DNA from 3 places in the Rossellomorea marisflavi genome. Region 1 is predicted to be linked to each of the others. Evidence: riboswitches for the same ligand, from Rfam matches in the RefSeq annotation. Region 1 holds a riboswitch; each other region holds the start of a gene.
The links. A riboswitch is a leader RNA that binds a small molecule or an ion and turns the genes downstream of it on or off. The one in region 1 is predicted to bind lysine.
Positions count from the first base shown of each region.

Region 1 (4,267 bases):
ACGCAATGTAGATTCCATAGATCGCATGGAAATACAATGGAAGGAAAATGATGAAGATCTCCAGGAAATAGCGGAAAGGTAGACTTTCCATGAAATGTGCTGCCTGATTGAACGATTCTTCCCCGCCAGTGGCAAAATGGTTCACCACTAAATGTTGCGTTAAGAATAATCCAACCGGAATCACACCTAGTAATGAATGAAGCCTGCGAAAATTAAACTCTCGATTTCCAGCCATGATTTACCCCCCTTAATCATAAAATATGAATCTTCCAACTAATCTCCGCATAAAAATTAGATTTTTATTCATATTTTATATTGTAACAATTATGTGACACATCCATTTTACTCCCATGGAGTGACAGCGTCAAGAAAACGTATACATAAATTCGACAATATCGGAAAAATAATTTAGTCCCGCATTTGTCACAAAATCGTAAGAAAATTCAATCAAAACAAACAGGATTTGTTATAGCGCCAAAATATCCCATGCCCACTTTTTTTCGAGTATGGGATGATTAATTTCCCTCTCATGTATATAATAGTTTTATAGAAAGAGGGGATATATTTGGAACAGAAAAAAGAAGAAGTCGTAGAGTCCCAGTCCGTTCCCGTCTTCGGATATGAACTGATACGCGATCTGCTGCTACCCGATATCCTCGGGAAACACACACCCGATATTCTGTACTGGGGCGGTAAACAGCTTGCAAGGAAATTCCCCCTTCCATCCAATGATGAACTGATTTCATTCTTCCGTGAAGCCGGATGGGGAGATCTCGCCATCGTTGAGCAGAAGAAGAACGAAATCACGTTCGAACTCAGCGGGGAATTCGTCAAGCGCCGCAATTCATTGAAATCGGATGCCTCCTTCAAATTGGAAACGGGCTTTCTTGCCGAATTTGTCCAAATGCAGTACAAATTCGTCACCGAAGCGACTGATGAACTACATAAGCGAAACCAGACCGTCAAGATCACGGCCGTCTGGGATGACAAAGACAGGGTCGAATGACCACAGAAGGCAGGCCCGCTCCCATGAGGAGCGGGCCTGCTTTTTGATGATCACAGGGTGATTTCTTCCACTTTCACTTCATCAAGATGGAAAGAGGAATGCAGCACCTGTGCCGCTTTATTCATAAGATCTTCATCCACGACGACGGAGACTTTGATTTCAGATGTACTCACCATCTTGATGGTGATCCCGTTATCTGCCAGTACTTCGAACATCTCTGCTGCGACACCCGGATTCGAGATCATGCCTGAGCCGACGATGGATACCTTCGACAGTCCCCCTTCATATTCCACATGGGTGAAGCCAAGGGATTCTTTATGCTGTTCGAGGACCTCGAGGGTCTCTTCAAGATCATGTCCTTTGATGGAGAACGACAGATTGGTCGTATTCTGTTCTGTTTGACTTTGAATGATGATATCAACATTCAGGTGATGCTCCGCTAGCGTGGTGAAGATCGAAGATAGCCCCTTCAACGCATTATTCAGACCGAAGACCGTCACCCTTGTGATTTCATTCTCGAACGCTACGCCGCGTACAACTAGATTTTGTTCCATGCTTGCTTCCTCCTCAATATAAGTACCTTCGATCCTCTCGATGCTTGAACGGACTTCCAATGGAATCTGATAGTTTTTGGCAAATTCCACGGCCCTCGGATGGAGGACGCCCGCCCCAAGATTGGCAAGCTCCAGCATTTCGTCATAGGAGATGCTGGAAAGCTTCCTTGCTGCTTTTATATAACGGGGATCGGATGTGTAGACCCCGTCTACGTCTGTGTAAATGTCACAGCGTTCCGCCTTCAGGGCTGCTGCGATGGCGACGGCCGTCGTATCGGATCCGCCGCGGCCAAGGGTGGTGATCTCACCTGATGCAGTCATTCCCTGGAATCCGGCCACGATGACGACCTTCCCTTCATTCAGATGGGATGCCAATTTTTCCGTGTGGATATTGGTGATCCTGGCATTGCTGTGGATGGATTCCGTCTCGATCCCGGCCTGCCAGCCCGTAAACGAAATCGCGTCCTGGCCGACCTGGATGAGGGCCATCGTCAAGAGTGAGATGGTCACCTGCTCTCCTGTAGACAGAAGCATATCCATTTCACGTTTGCTCGGCTGCGAGCAGATTTCCTTTGCCATGCCTACAAGGGCATCCGTCGTTTTTCCCATTGCGGAAACGACGACGACGACGTCATTCCCCTTTTCCTTCTCTTCCACCACACGTGAAGCCACATGCTGAATCCGTTCCACTGATCCCACCGAAGTTCCGCCAAATTTCTGAACGATTATACCCAATGCTTCTCCCTCTTTCTTCTTGATTGGATGCGGAGCACCCTGATGGATTAGAGCTACTATCTGATTCCGGCTTTTGGCATCCCCATGCCGGGGACACCGTCATGCAGCAGGTATAAAAAAAAGCAATGAGACGAAGCATCTCATTGCTTTTTGAACACTGCATACGAACAAAAAAGGTTCAGTCGGCATTGTGAGATAGCTCTCCAAGATGAATCATCTTGACAATCCTGCATCTATTAAATGCAGAACCAGCGCAGCCGATATGAGTGCGGCTTCACTTCGGCGGTCCTCCCCTTTCCAGTCACATCTCCAGGGCTCATACCCTTCCGTGAACTGTACTATTGAAGTCCGCACCTCTATCACCACTTAAAAAGTGATAATGTTTTTAATTTTTGTTCATTATAGCACAATCATTTTTGGGTATCAACATCCTTTTCCCCATTATCATGAAGTTTTTCATGAAGTTCCATAGCGACTCGCTCCGGGATCCCAAGTTCCCTGAACTCTTCCAAGGTTGCTTCTTTCATCCGTTTCATCGATCCAAAATGCTTCAACAGCTGTTTTTTACGCTTCGGACCGATTCCGTCGATATCATCCAGCATGGATTGGAACGCACTTTTCCCCCTGAGCTGGCGATGGAAGGTGATGGCGAACCGGTGGACTTCATCCTGTATGCGCTGAAGCAAATAAAATTCCTGACTCCGTTTCTCTAATGGGATGATCTGGAGGGGATTCCCGTACAGCAGTTCCGAGGTCTGATGCTTATCGTCCTTTGCCAAACCGCCCAGAGGCACATCGAGACCCAATTCGTTCTCCAACACTTCCCGGGCCGCTTCGATCTGCCCCTTTCCTCCATCGATGACAATCAGGTCGGGGAGGGGCAGTCCTTCCTTCAGCACCCTTGCATACCTTCTCCGGATCACTTCCCTCATGGATTCATAATCATCCGGTCCGGTGACGGTCTTGATTTTGTACTTTCGGTATTCCTTTTTTGCGGGCTTCCCGTCTAGGAACACGATCATGGCCGAAACGGGATCCGATCCCTGGATATTGGAGTTATCGAATGCCTCGATACGGAACGGAGTATAAATGCCCATCTGTTCCCCGAGTCTTTCCACCGCTTTGATCGTACGGTCTTCATCCCGTTCGATCAGGGCGAACTTCTCGTTCAATGCCTGCTTGGCATTTTTCTCAGCAAGGCGCACCAGTTCCTTCTTCTTTCCGCGCTTCGGTTGGACGGTCCTCACGTCAAGGAGTTTCTCCACGAGTTCCACATCGATTCCTTCCGGGAGGAAAATCTCCTTCGGTTTGAAGTGATTGGACTTGGAATAAAACTGTCCAATGAAGGTCAGGAACTCATCCTCCGGTTCATTATAGATCGGGAACAGGGAAACATCCCGTTCGATGAGCTTCCCTTGCCGTACGAAGAATACCTGGACGCACATCCATCCTTTGTCGATGCCGTAGCCGAACACATCGCGATCGGTGAAGTCCGTCATGGTCATCTTTTGTTTTTCCATCGTTGCCTCGATATGCTGGATCTGATCACGGAATTCCATGGCACGCTCGAATTCCATCTTTTCAGATGCTTCCTGCATCTTTACGGAGAGCTGCTCCTTGATTTCCTTATACCCGCCATTCAGGAAACGGGCGATTTCATCCGTCATCTCGCGGTAGGTTTCATTATTCACTTCCTTGATGCACGGTGCCAGGCATTGTCCCATATGGTAGTACAGGCATGCACGGTCCGGCAGCGTGGTACATTTCCGAAGTGGATACAGACGGTCGAGCAGTTTTTTCGTTTCGTTCGCGGCTCCAGCGTTCGGATACGGACCGAAGTACCGTCCCTTGCCGCGCTGTACCTTGCGGGTGGTAATGAGCCTAGGGTGACGCTCGTTGGTCAGCTTGATGAACGGATAGCTTTTATCATCTTTGAGCATGACGTTGTATTTCGGGTCATACTTCTTGATCA
Region 1 covers NZ_CP081870.1:2,976,745-2,981,011, forward strand. Annotated here, with positions in the region: gene K6T23_RS15610 (succinate dehydrogenase cytochrome b558 subunit) at 1-235, opposite strand, end outside; gene K6T23_RS15615 (YslB family protein) at 566-1,006, shown strand; gene K6T23_RS15620 (aspartate kinase) at 1,057-2,295, opposite strand; lysine riboswitch at 2,484-2,662, opposite strand; gene uvrC (excinuclease ABC subunit UvrC) at 2,706-4,267, opposite strand, start outside.

Region 2 (4,267 bases), 320 kb from region 1:
TTTTCGAGAAATCTGGTTTGAAGAAGGCATCCAGGCCTTCCAGAGCTCCAGGAAGAGTGACGGCTCTGATCACAATGATTAAGAATAAAATGACAAGTGCCGGAATGAAGATCTTGTTCGCCACTTCAATTCCCTTTTTGACTCCACGGAAGAGGATACCGAGGGCAACCACCCATACAATGACCAGTGGAATGAATACGCCAGGGACGATGCTTCCCGTCTGCCCTGCACTCACATCCAGTTTCAAGTATTCCCCGAACAAGAAACCTTCTGTATCATCTCCCCAGCCAAGATTGAAGGAGAATACACTGTACGACATGGCCCAGGCGATGATGACTGAGTAGTAGGTCGAGATGACAAACGCAATGGCAACCTGCCACCAGCCAAGCCATTCAAGCTTGCGGTTCATCCTGAAATAAGAAAGAGGAGCTGAGCCACGATATTTATGCCCGATCGTGAATTCCAGGATCAAAAGCGGAATCCCCGCCGTTAAGAGAGCGAATAGATACGGGATGAAGAATGCTCCTCCTCCATTTTCATAGGCGACCGCCGGAAAGCGCCAGATATTCCCTAGTCCAATGGCGGATCCGACAGCCGCCATAATAAAGCCTGCACGGGTGCCGAACTGACTGCGATTTTCCATCTTATTTCCCCCTGTGTCATTCCAATCATATAAGATTGAAATTTTTATATTTTCTGAACATTAAATCTAAAGACAGTATAGCTAGTTCTAGGACAATTGTCAAAGAGATTTTTCATAATTCAGATACATTACAGGAGAATGCATTACTAATTCCCCACACCTCTTTCCCCATATAAAGATGCGCTTGCGGAGAACTGTTGATAACTCATCATTCCCGAATTAAAAAAGAAGCCGGGATGAATTCCCGGCTTCTTGCTAATGCTGTTCTGCCACTGTTTCTGATTTCTTGCCGACCAGGAACGATACTCCAACAACGAGCACGATGACCGTCAACAGCCCGAGCCACGTGTTCTCGGTGAATCCAAGGACAAGATAGCCGACAGCGGCTGCACCCGCTGCAATGAGGGCATATGGCAGCTGGGTGAGGACGTGGTCGATGTGATTGCTCCCTGCCCCGGTGGAGGAAAGAATGGTGGTGTCTGAAATCGGAGAACAGTGGTCTCCGAATACCGCTCCAGCAAGGACAGCAGCCATTGATGGAAGCAGGATCGTAATATCCGTGTTGGCCGCAATCTCTCCAGCAATCGGGAGTAGCAACCCGAAGGATCCCCAAGAAGTTCCCGTTGAAAAGGCCATGAATCCAGCCACAACGAACAGGATGAACGGCAGGGCCGCAACAGGTATGTTCGATTGTTCAACGAGACCTGCAAGATACTTTCCTGTCTCCAATTCTCCGATCAGCGTAACGATCGTCCAAGCGAAGAACAAAATGTAAACGGCTGGCAACATCGACTTAACCCCTTCAATGATCCCTTTACCGAGCGCACTCCCTTCCACGCCTTTCATGCTCACCTGTCTGAGGAAGAAGAGCAGGGAAACGATGAATCCGACGATCCCTCCGAGAATCAGAGAAAGCGTTACATCGGTGTTCTCGAACACTTTGAGAAGGTCGAAAGATCCCACCGCACGGTATCCAGTCCAAAGCATGGCCCCGACTGTCCCTACGACAAGAGCGACGATGGGCCAGACAAGGTCACCTACTGTTCCCCTAGGACTGACGGGAAGCTCATTTTTAAGCTCTCCAGGGATTTCTTTTGATGCATCATACAGCTCTCCAGTCTGGATTGCTTTCACTTCATGCTCCCGCATTTTGCCAAAGTCGATACCCCTGATGGCAATCAACAATACGAAAAGGATCGTGGCCCAAACGTAGAAGTTCATGGGAACAACTTGCACGAAGGCTGAAAATGCCGAGATGTCGGTTACATTATGGGCAGCCAGGATCGTTCCCATGATCCCGATGATGTACGCCCCCCAGCTTGAAACCGGTGAAACAACACAGATTGGGGCTGAGGTAGAATCAATGATATAGGCAAGTTTTGCCCTTGAAATGTTGTGACGGTCCGTGACAGGACGTGCCACCTGACCGACCGCAAGTGCATTGAAATAATCATCGATGAAGATGATGATACCGAGTACGGCAGCAAGGAGTTGTGCACCCCTGCGGGTCTTCACGCGCTTGATGGCCCATTCACCGAAGGCACGGCTTCCGCCCGTGATATTGATGAATGCCGTGATGATACCAAGCAGAAGCAGGAAAAGAATGATGAAGATATTCCCCTTATTCCATTCTCCATCTGCGTAAAGATTTCCGATGAATCCATCCCATACGAGGGAGAGCGTTTCACCGATCGAAAAATTAGCTATTAAAAGTGCGGATGCCACAATCCCTACACCGAGGGATAATAGTACCCTCCGCGTCAATACGACCATCAAGATGGCCAAGAGTGGCGGGATTAATGAATAAATGGTGTTTTCCATGATTTCCTCCTATGAATTGATAGGGGGGAATGCTGAAACATGATAGAAGGCAAACAAAAAAGGCAATGATAGAGATACTATCATTACCTTGTCAGTAACGTCAGTGCTCCATCACGATCTGTAGCTCCCCATTATAGAGTGCCTCTATAATGACAGTGTCATCCTTTTTCAAGATGACCCCAGCATCCATGCATTCGACATGCATGACTACTTCGGCAAAAGTTCCCTTTCATCTGTTCTCTCTGTTGTCATCCTCAAACAGCTTACTAATGAACCCTGCGCCTCTACCCCATCGGATTGACGATGTGGTTGCTTATAAAATTTTCTATACAACTATATCAAACTGCCGGGTCTTTGACAATGAATATTCCCCATTGGAAATATTTTAAACCTATCACGCAAAAAAGACCCCCACTAGTGAGAGGTCATGTACGGGAAGGAATCCCGACTTCAAAATCCGGATCAAAGCCTGTGATGATCACATCAAATTCCTTGCTTAAATCGATTTCATAAGGGGATTCCAGCCGTTCTCCCCCTTCTTCGACGATCCGGACAACAGGGCGGTCGGTCACCCCTTGATTCTGCTCGGCCACGATGGCTTTCCGATCATCATTCAGCTCGATGATCATTCCATTCGGATAGATGGCCACGGAGCGCCTGAAGGCTTCAATGACCTCCCTGTCGAACAAGGTCCCCGCTCCTGCATAAAGGATCTCGAGGGCCTGATGGGGAAGCATGGCATCCCGGTATACCCGATTGGAGGTCATGGCATCAAAGACGTCAGCGACCGCGATGATCTTGGCGAATGGATGGATATCTTCTTCCTTGATCCCCCGGGGATACCCGGATCCGTCTAATCTCTCATGATGCTGATACGCACAGTGCGCTACCAGGATGGATACTGAATGGAGGCCGCGGAGAATTTCGAATCCCCTCTCGGAGTGAAGTTTGATTTCAGCAAATTCCGCTTCCGTCAGTCTGCCCGGCTTCATGAGGATTTCCTCAGATATGCACATCTTGCCGATATCATGAAGAATCGCTCCCACCCCGAGCTGTTCCAGCTGCTTTTGGGGAAGATTCAGCTTGAGGCCGATCGAAAGGGTATAAAGTGTCACATTGAACGAATGATGAAAGATATAAGAATCATAGGAGAAGACATCTGTCAGGATCGTCAGAAGGTCATTGTTCTCCTTGACTTCCTGCAGGACGACTCCGATGATGCCAGTCATTTGCCTGGCACTCTCCTCAAACAGCACGCTTTTCGGGATGCTCGATTGCTTGACCTGACTGAATGCCTTCTCGATGCTTTTGATCGTCTCCTGTCTCACTTTCTTTGAAACGGTCTCTTTGACCTCAATTCCATGGGAAAGAGAATCTTCGATATAAACATATTGGATATTCAACTCTAACAGCCGCTGAATCATGCGATCCGTGAGCGGCACGCGATCATGAATCAGCATCTTCCCTCTCATGTTATAGACCGGTGAACCTAGAACCATGCCGGATCTGATGGACCTTGTAGAAATGAGCATCATACTAATCTCCTATATATCCCCTTCATTTTTCGACAAAATTTACTAATATGTCCATTATAAAGGAAACCTGTAATTCTGCAAGGTATAATTACCTATTGCAAGGGATTATTCATAGAAGAATGGCAAATCGGTTCCATCAATTCTTCATTTTGCCTAGTTTCCACCCAAGCACATCCCGTAAGAATTCAGGCATGAAATATTTCTTGGGTTTTGTTTTAAGGGATGGGAAGAAGTGACCGAATGTAAACATATCCGGCAGAGCCACCTT
Region 2 covers NZ_CP081870.1:3,299,974-3,304,240, forward strand. Annotated here, with positions in the region: gene K6T23_RS17275 (sodium-dependent transporter) at 1-643, opposite strand, end outside; gene K6T23_RS17280 (Na+/H+ antiporter NhaC family protein) at 899-2,464, opposite strand; lysine riboswitch at 2,578-2,759, opposite strand; gene K6T23_RS17285 (HD-GYP domain-containing protein) at 2,890-3,999, opposite strand; gene K6T23_RS17290 (bifunctional metallophosphatase/5'-nucleotidase) at 4,136-4,267, opposite strand, start outside.
Region 2: linked by a shared signal. The riboswitch ahead of K6T23_RS17280 (Na+/H+ antiporter NhaC family protein) and the one ahead of K6T23_RS15620 (aspartate kinase) in region 1 are both predicted to bind lysine.

Region 3 (4,267 bases), 1.2 Mb from region 1:
ATTGTCTAGCCAGATTCCGTGAATAGAGGCTTTCTCCTATTATTGGAGAGGCCTTCGGTCCAATATCAATCGATATCGGCTTCCTGTCGGATGGGTTCCCTCTGACAAAGCACATCATTCCGGCCTTCGTATCCGTGAGTTTGAAAAGTTGAACCACTAAAAACTGGTTCCCGTGTTCAAGTTTCAACCACTGGTTCTTTCCTGTACTCAACACTTCTTCCAGTGGACGTTTAATGGTTGATTGGGTTAACGCGTTGTCATCAAGGTACGCACGGTAAGCCGCATTTTGCTCATGAATCAGAAGGTCTTTTCCGATTACGGCAGTTGGGTAAGGGAATTCATGGAAAAGCTGATGGAAGATATCGTAATTATGCCTTACCTTTTTGGAAAGCTGGAAAGCACGTCTTCCTTCCTCAATTGCTTGGATCAATGCCTCTTTTCCTGAAGTGATAAGCACTCCATGAAGGCCCATGGATTCGGCAGCTTGCACGGTTACCACATCGCCTATGATGGATTCATAACCGGCTTCCTTGAGGGATTCGAGGAGGGCCTTCACTTCCGTCCTGTTGGCAATGGTCTTTACTTCAATGTCGTATTCAAGGATATTGCATAGAGTTGCGGCCCCTTGTGTAACAGACGCAAATCCGACTAGCGCGACTTTCTTTCCGATGTTTTTAATCAGCGTAAAGACGCGTAGCATATCGTAGCCTGATATTTGAATATGGATCACCGGTAGGGAAGCCACCTGTTCGATTGCCAGTGCCGTGCCTCCGCGACTGATGATGATATCGTACTCCTCCAGCATCGTTTGACGTGCAAAGTCAGCCCCCTCCTCGAGGTTGGCGACAGTGACGTCCATCTTCACGTCTGGAGGGAGGTCAAGCTGCTTGCTGACTTCAGCCATCCCACTATAAGGTGCTATTAAGAGAACTTTCATGTCCGACATACTCCTAATCTGTTGCATATTTAAACACTATTATGTCACACCTGGGTACTGATGTCACGAGGAGGTATCCGCCGGTCACCATCTCTTGAATTGATTACGACCCGCTTTTTTTGCTTCATACAAGGCTTCATCACAACAGGCATAAAGCTCTTCCAAAGTTGAGGTCTTGAAGGTGGTGATGCCTATACTGACTTGATATGGGACGGTGCTCTTGGTTGAGTGGAGAGAAGAAATCAATTGTTCAGTGAAGCGATTTGAGGCCTCTATCCCTTTATCAACAAGCAAGATGGCAAATTCATCTCCACCATATCGTCCAAACAGGTCCTTATCCGTTAATTGACCCTGTATCGTTGTGGTCATATCTTGAAGGACTTGATCCCCTGCCAAGTGACCATATGTATCGTTGATCTGTTTAAAATGATCGACATCAAAGAGAAGGAACGAGTGTTGCATCCCTTTTTTGTTGTGACGAATAAGTTCTTCTGCGCTTCTGGTGAATGCCCGTCTATTCAGTACTCCTGTCAGATCATCCTGATTTGCCAAGATGACGAGTTCCCGGTCGACCTTTTCCTTCATCAAAAGAAGGAAGGCAAGATTCATCAGATTCGATAATACATAAAAAGTTAGCAGGACAACCAATTGAAGGACTCCGGGATTATATAGAGTAAAGGATTGGATGGGGATGAAGAATGAACTGAAGCCCCGGACGATGGAGAAGATGACGCCAACCCCATAAAGCAGACCCACAACCTTCATCAGAAGGGATGAACTCCTGAAACCGACCAGACAAACCGGTGAAAGAAGGATGGCCGTCACGAACGAATAGTAAGCGATGCGGATAGGCTCTGTGCTGCCAAAGATAAATAAGATGGAAAAGCCCATAATCCCGACGATCGTCACATATATATAGATGAGCCTCATCTTAGGACGTAAAAAGCCCTGAAGATTCACTAGCGCTGCAACTTCCAAAGAGGTCCCGGCATATAAGGCGATGTTTGCCAGCCAAATCGACAGTACATCCGGAATATCCCCACGGAACACCATTAGGGAAACGGCCGTGATCTGGAGGCACTTGGCCAAAAAGAATCGATTCAAGGTCGAATCCCTTTTGTGGGTGAATCCGTATGCTCCAACCATGATCAAGGTGAACAAGAAGCCGATAAACAAGACGGCTGTGATGATGGTGGAATTCACGTAGATTTCCATGCCAGCACTCTCCTAACTCGTAAACGTTCAGATGCTTCATTATATCAGACCCAGGACTTTCTATGTGTTTGTCGGTTGTCAGGGATCATAATCTTTCAGAAATCAGGATAAATGACTAGTTCAATGGATTGACAGTTTCCTGGTTTAGTTGTAGACTGTTAGAGAAAATTTAATAAGACCTCGCTATGAATAGTGAGGTAGAGGTGCGAGATTTAACAGTCCTTGACGGAGCTTGAGAAGCGTCGATGTCAGGGAGAAGGAAATGTCGCCGAAGTGGGATCATATTTCTCGGTATGACTTGCTGGGTCTGTAGTTAAGAGCTGCAGGACTGTCTCAATAAACGTCCCGGTTTATTGAGTTGTGCTATCTCATTGGGGAATAGAGAGGACTTATGGGTGACTTCGTATACTACGGCCTGAGTTGATCTCAGGCCGTTTTTTGTTTGTCCAAAAGCATTTACAAAAAACAGGGGGACGAAAAGAATGAAAAAAAGAGTAACGATCTTCGCATTATTGTTGGTTTCGGCACTGGTTATGTTGGCAGGCTGCGGGAAAAGCGGTGCTTCCGGATCTGAAGACAAAGACACTTTCACTGTAGGTCTTGAAGCAGGATATGCACCATTCAACTGGTCTCAAAAAACGGACGCCAATGGAGCAGTTAAAATCAAAGGAAGCAAGGAATATGCCGGCGGGTATGACGTGGAAATGGCGAAAAAGCTTGCAGATAAAATGGGCAAAAAACTCGTCGTTGTGAAAACAGAGTGGGACGGACTCGTTCCTGCCCTGAACTCAGGTAAGATCGACGCCATTGTCGCAGGGATGTCCCCAACGGCTGAGCGAAAAAAAGCCATCGACTTCTCTGATAACTACTACAAGTCCGATCTTGTCATGGTCGTGAAAAAAGGCGGTAAATATGAAGGAGCCAAGTCGATCCAAGACTTCAAAGGGGCTAAGGTGACTGCCCAATTGAATACGTTCCACTACTCTGTGATCGATCAGATCAAAGGGGTTTCCAAAGAAACGGCAATGGATAACTTCCCTGCCATGAGGGTTGCCCTTCAATCAGGCATCATCGATGGATATGTATCGGAACGTCCGGAAGCAGTGAGTGCTTCGACAGCCAATGACGACTTTGCCATGGTTGAATTCAATGACGGGTTCAAAACGTCAGAAGATGATACGGCCATAGCAGTAGGAGTGGAAAAAGGAAGCGACCTGACGGAAGAAATCAATAAAGCATTGAAGGATATTTCAGAAGACGAACGTACGGAAATTATGGATCAGGCCATCAAGAATCAGCCTGCAGAGCAGTAATCATGTTGCTGGTCAGGCAATATGAAGAAGGAGGAGAACAATGAGCTTAGAGTGGGTCATCAGAATTATTACAGACAACTGGGCCATGTTCTTGCGAGGAGCGGGTGTGACCCTGTTGATTGCCTTTGTCGGTACCGTGATCGGTGCCGCCATCGGCCTGTTGGCAGGTGTCATCCGGACCATCCCAGTCCCTGAAAGCGGACCGAAGAAGGTCATCCTTAAAGTAGTGAACATCGTACTATCCATCTACATCGAATTCTTCCGGGGCACGCCGATGATTGTACAGGCAATGGTCATCTATTACGGTTCGGCCATGGCCTTCGGGTTCGATATGAACGTCATGGTAGCGGCTTTCATCGTCGTCTCCATCAATACGGGTGCCTATATGGCCGAAATCGTCCGCGGTGGGATCATCTCCATCGATAAAGGACAATTCGAGGCTGCCCAGGCCATCGGGATGAACCATGTGCAGACGATGTGGAACGTCGTCATGCCGCAGGTCGTCCGTAATATTCTTCCGGCAACGGGAAATCATTTTATCATCAATATCAAAGATACATCCGTCCTGAATGTCATCTCTGTATCGGAGCTGTACTTCCTGACCAAATCCGTGGCAGGGAACAACTTCCGTTACTTCGAATCATTCTTCGTCGCATGTATGATCTACTTCGTCATGACATTCGCCGTGACCAAGATCCTCCGTCACTTCGAGAAGAAGCTCGACGGACCGGACAGCTACACAATGGTAGATGCGAAAGCCAAATAAGGAGAAGGAGGAAGCCCTGTGGAAAACGTCATAGAC
Region 3 covers NZ_CP081870.1:4,213,176-4,217,442, reverse strand. Annotated here, with positions in the region: gene K6T23_RS21690 (sigma-54-dependent transcriptional regulator) at 1-937, opposite strand, end outside; gene K6T23_RS21685 (GGDEF domain-containing protein) at 1,022-2,152, opposite strand; lysine riboswitch at 2,343-2,526, shown strand; gene K6T23_RS21680 (transporter substrate-binding domain-containing protein) at 2,635-3,465, shown strand; gene K6T23_RS21675 (amino acid ABC transporter permease) at 3,506-4,231, shown strand; gene K6T23_RS21670 (amino acid ABC transporter ATP-binding protein) at 4,250-4,267, shown strand, end outside.
Region 3: linked by a shared signal. The riboswitch ahead of K6T23_RS21680 (transporter substrate-binding domain-containing protein) and the one ahead of K6T23_RS15620 (aspartate kinase) in region 1 are both predicted to bind lysine.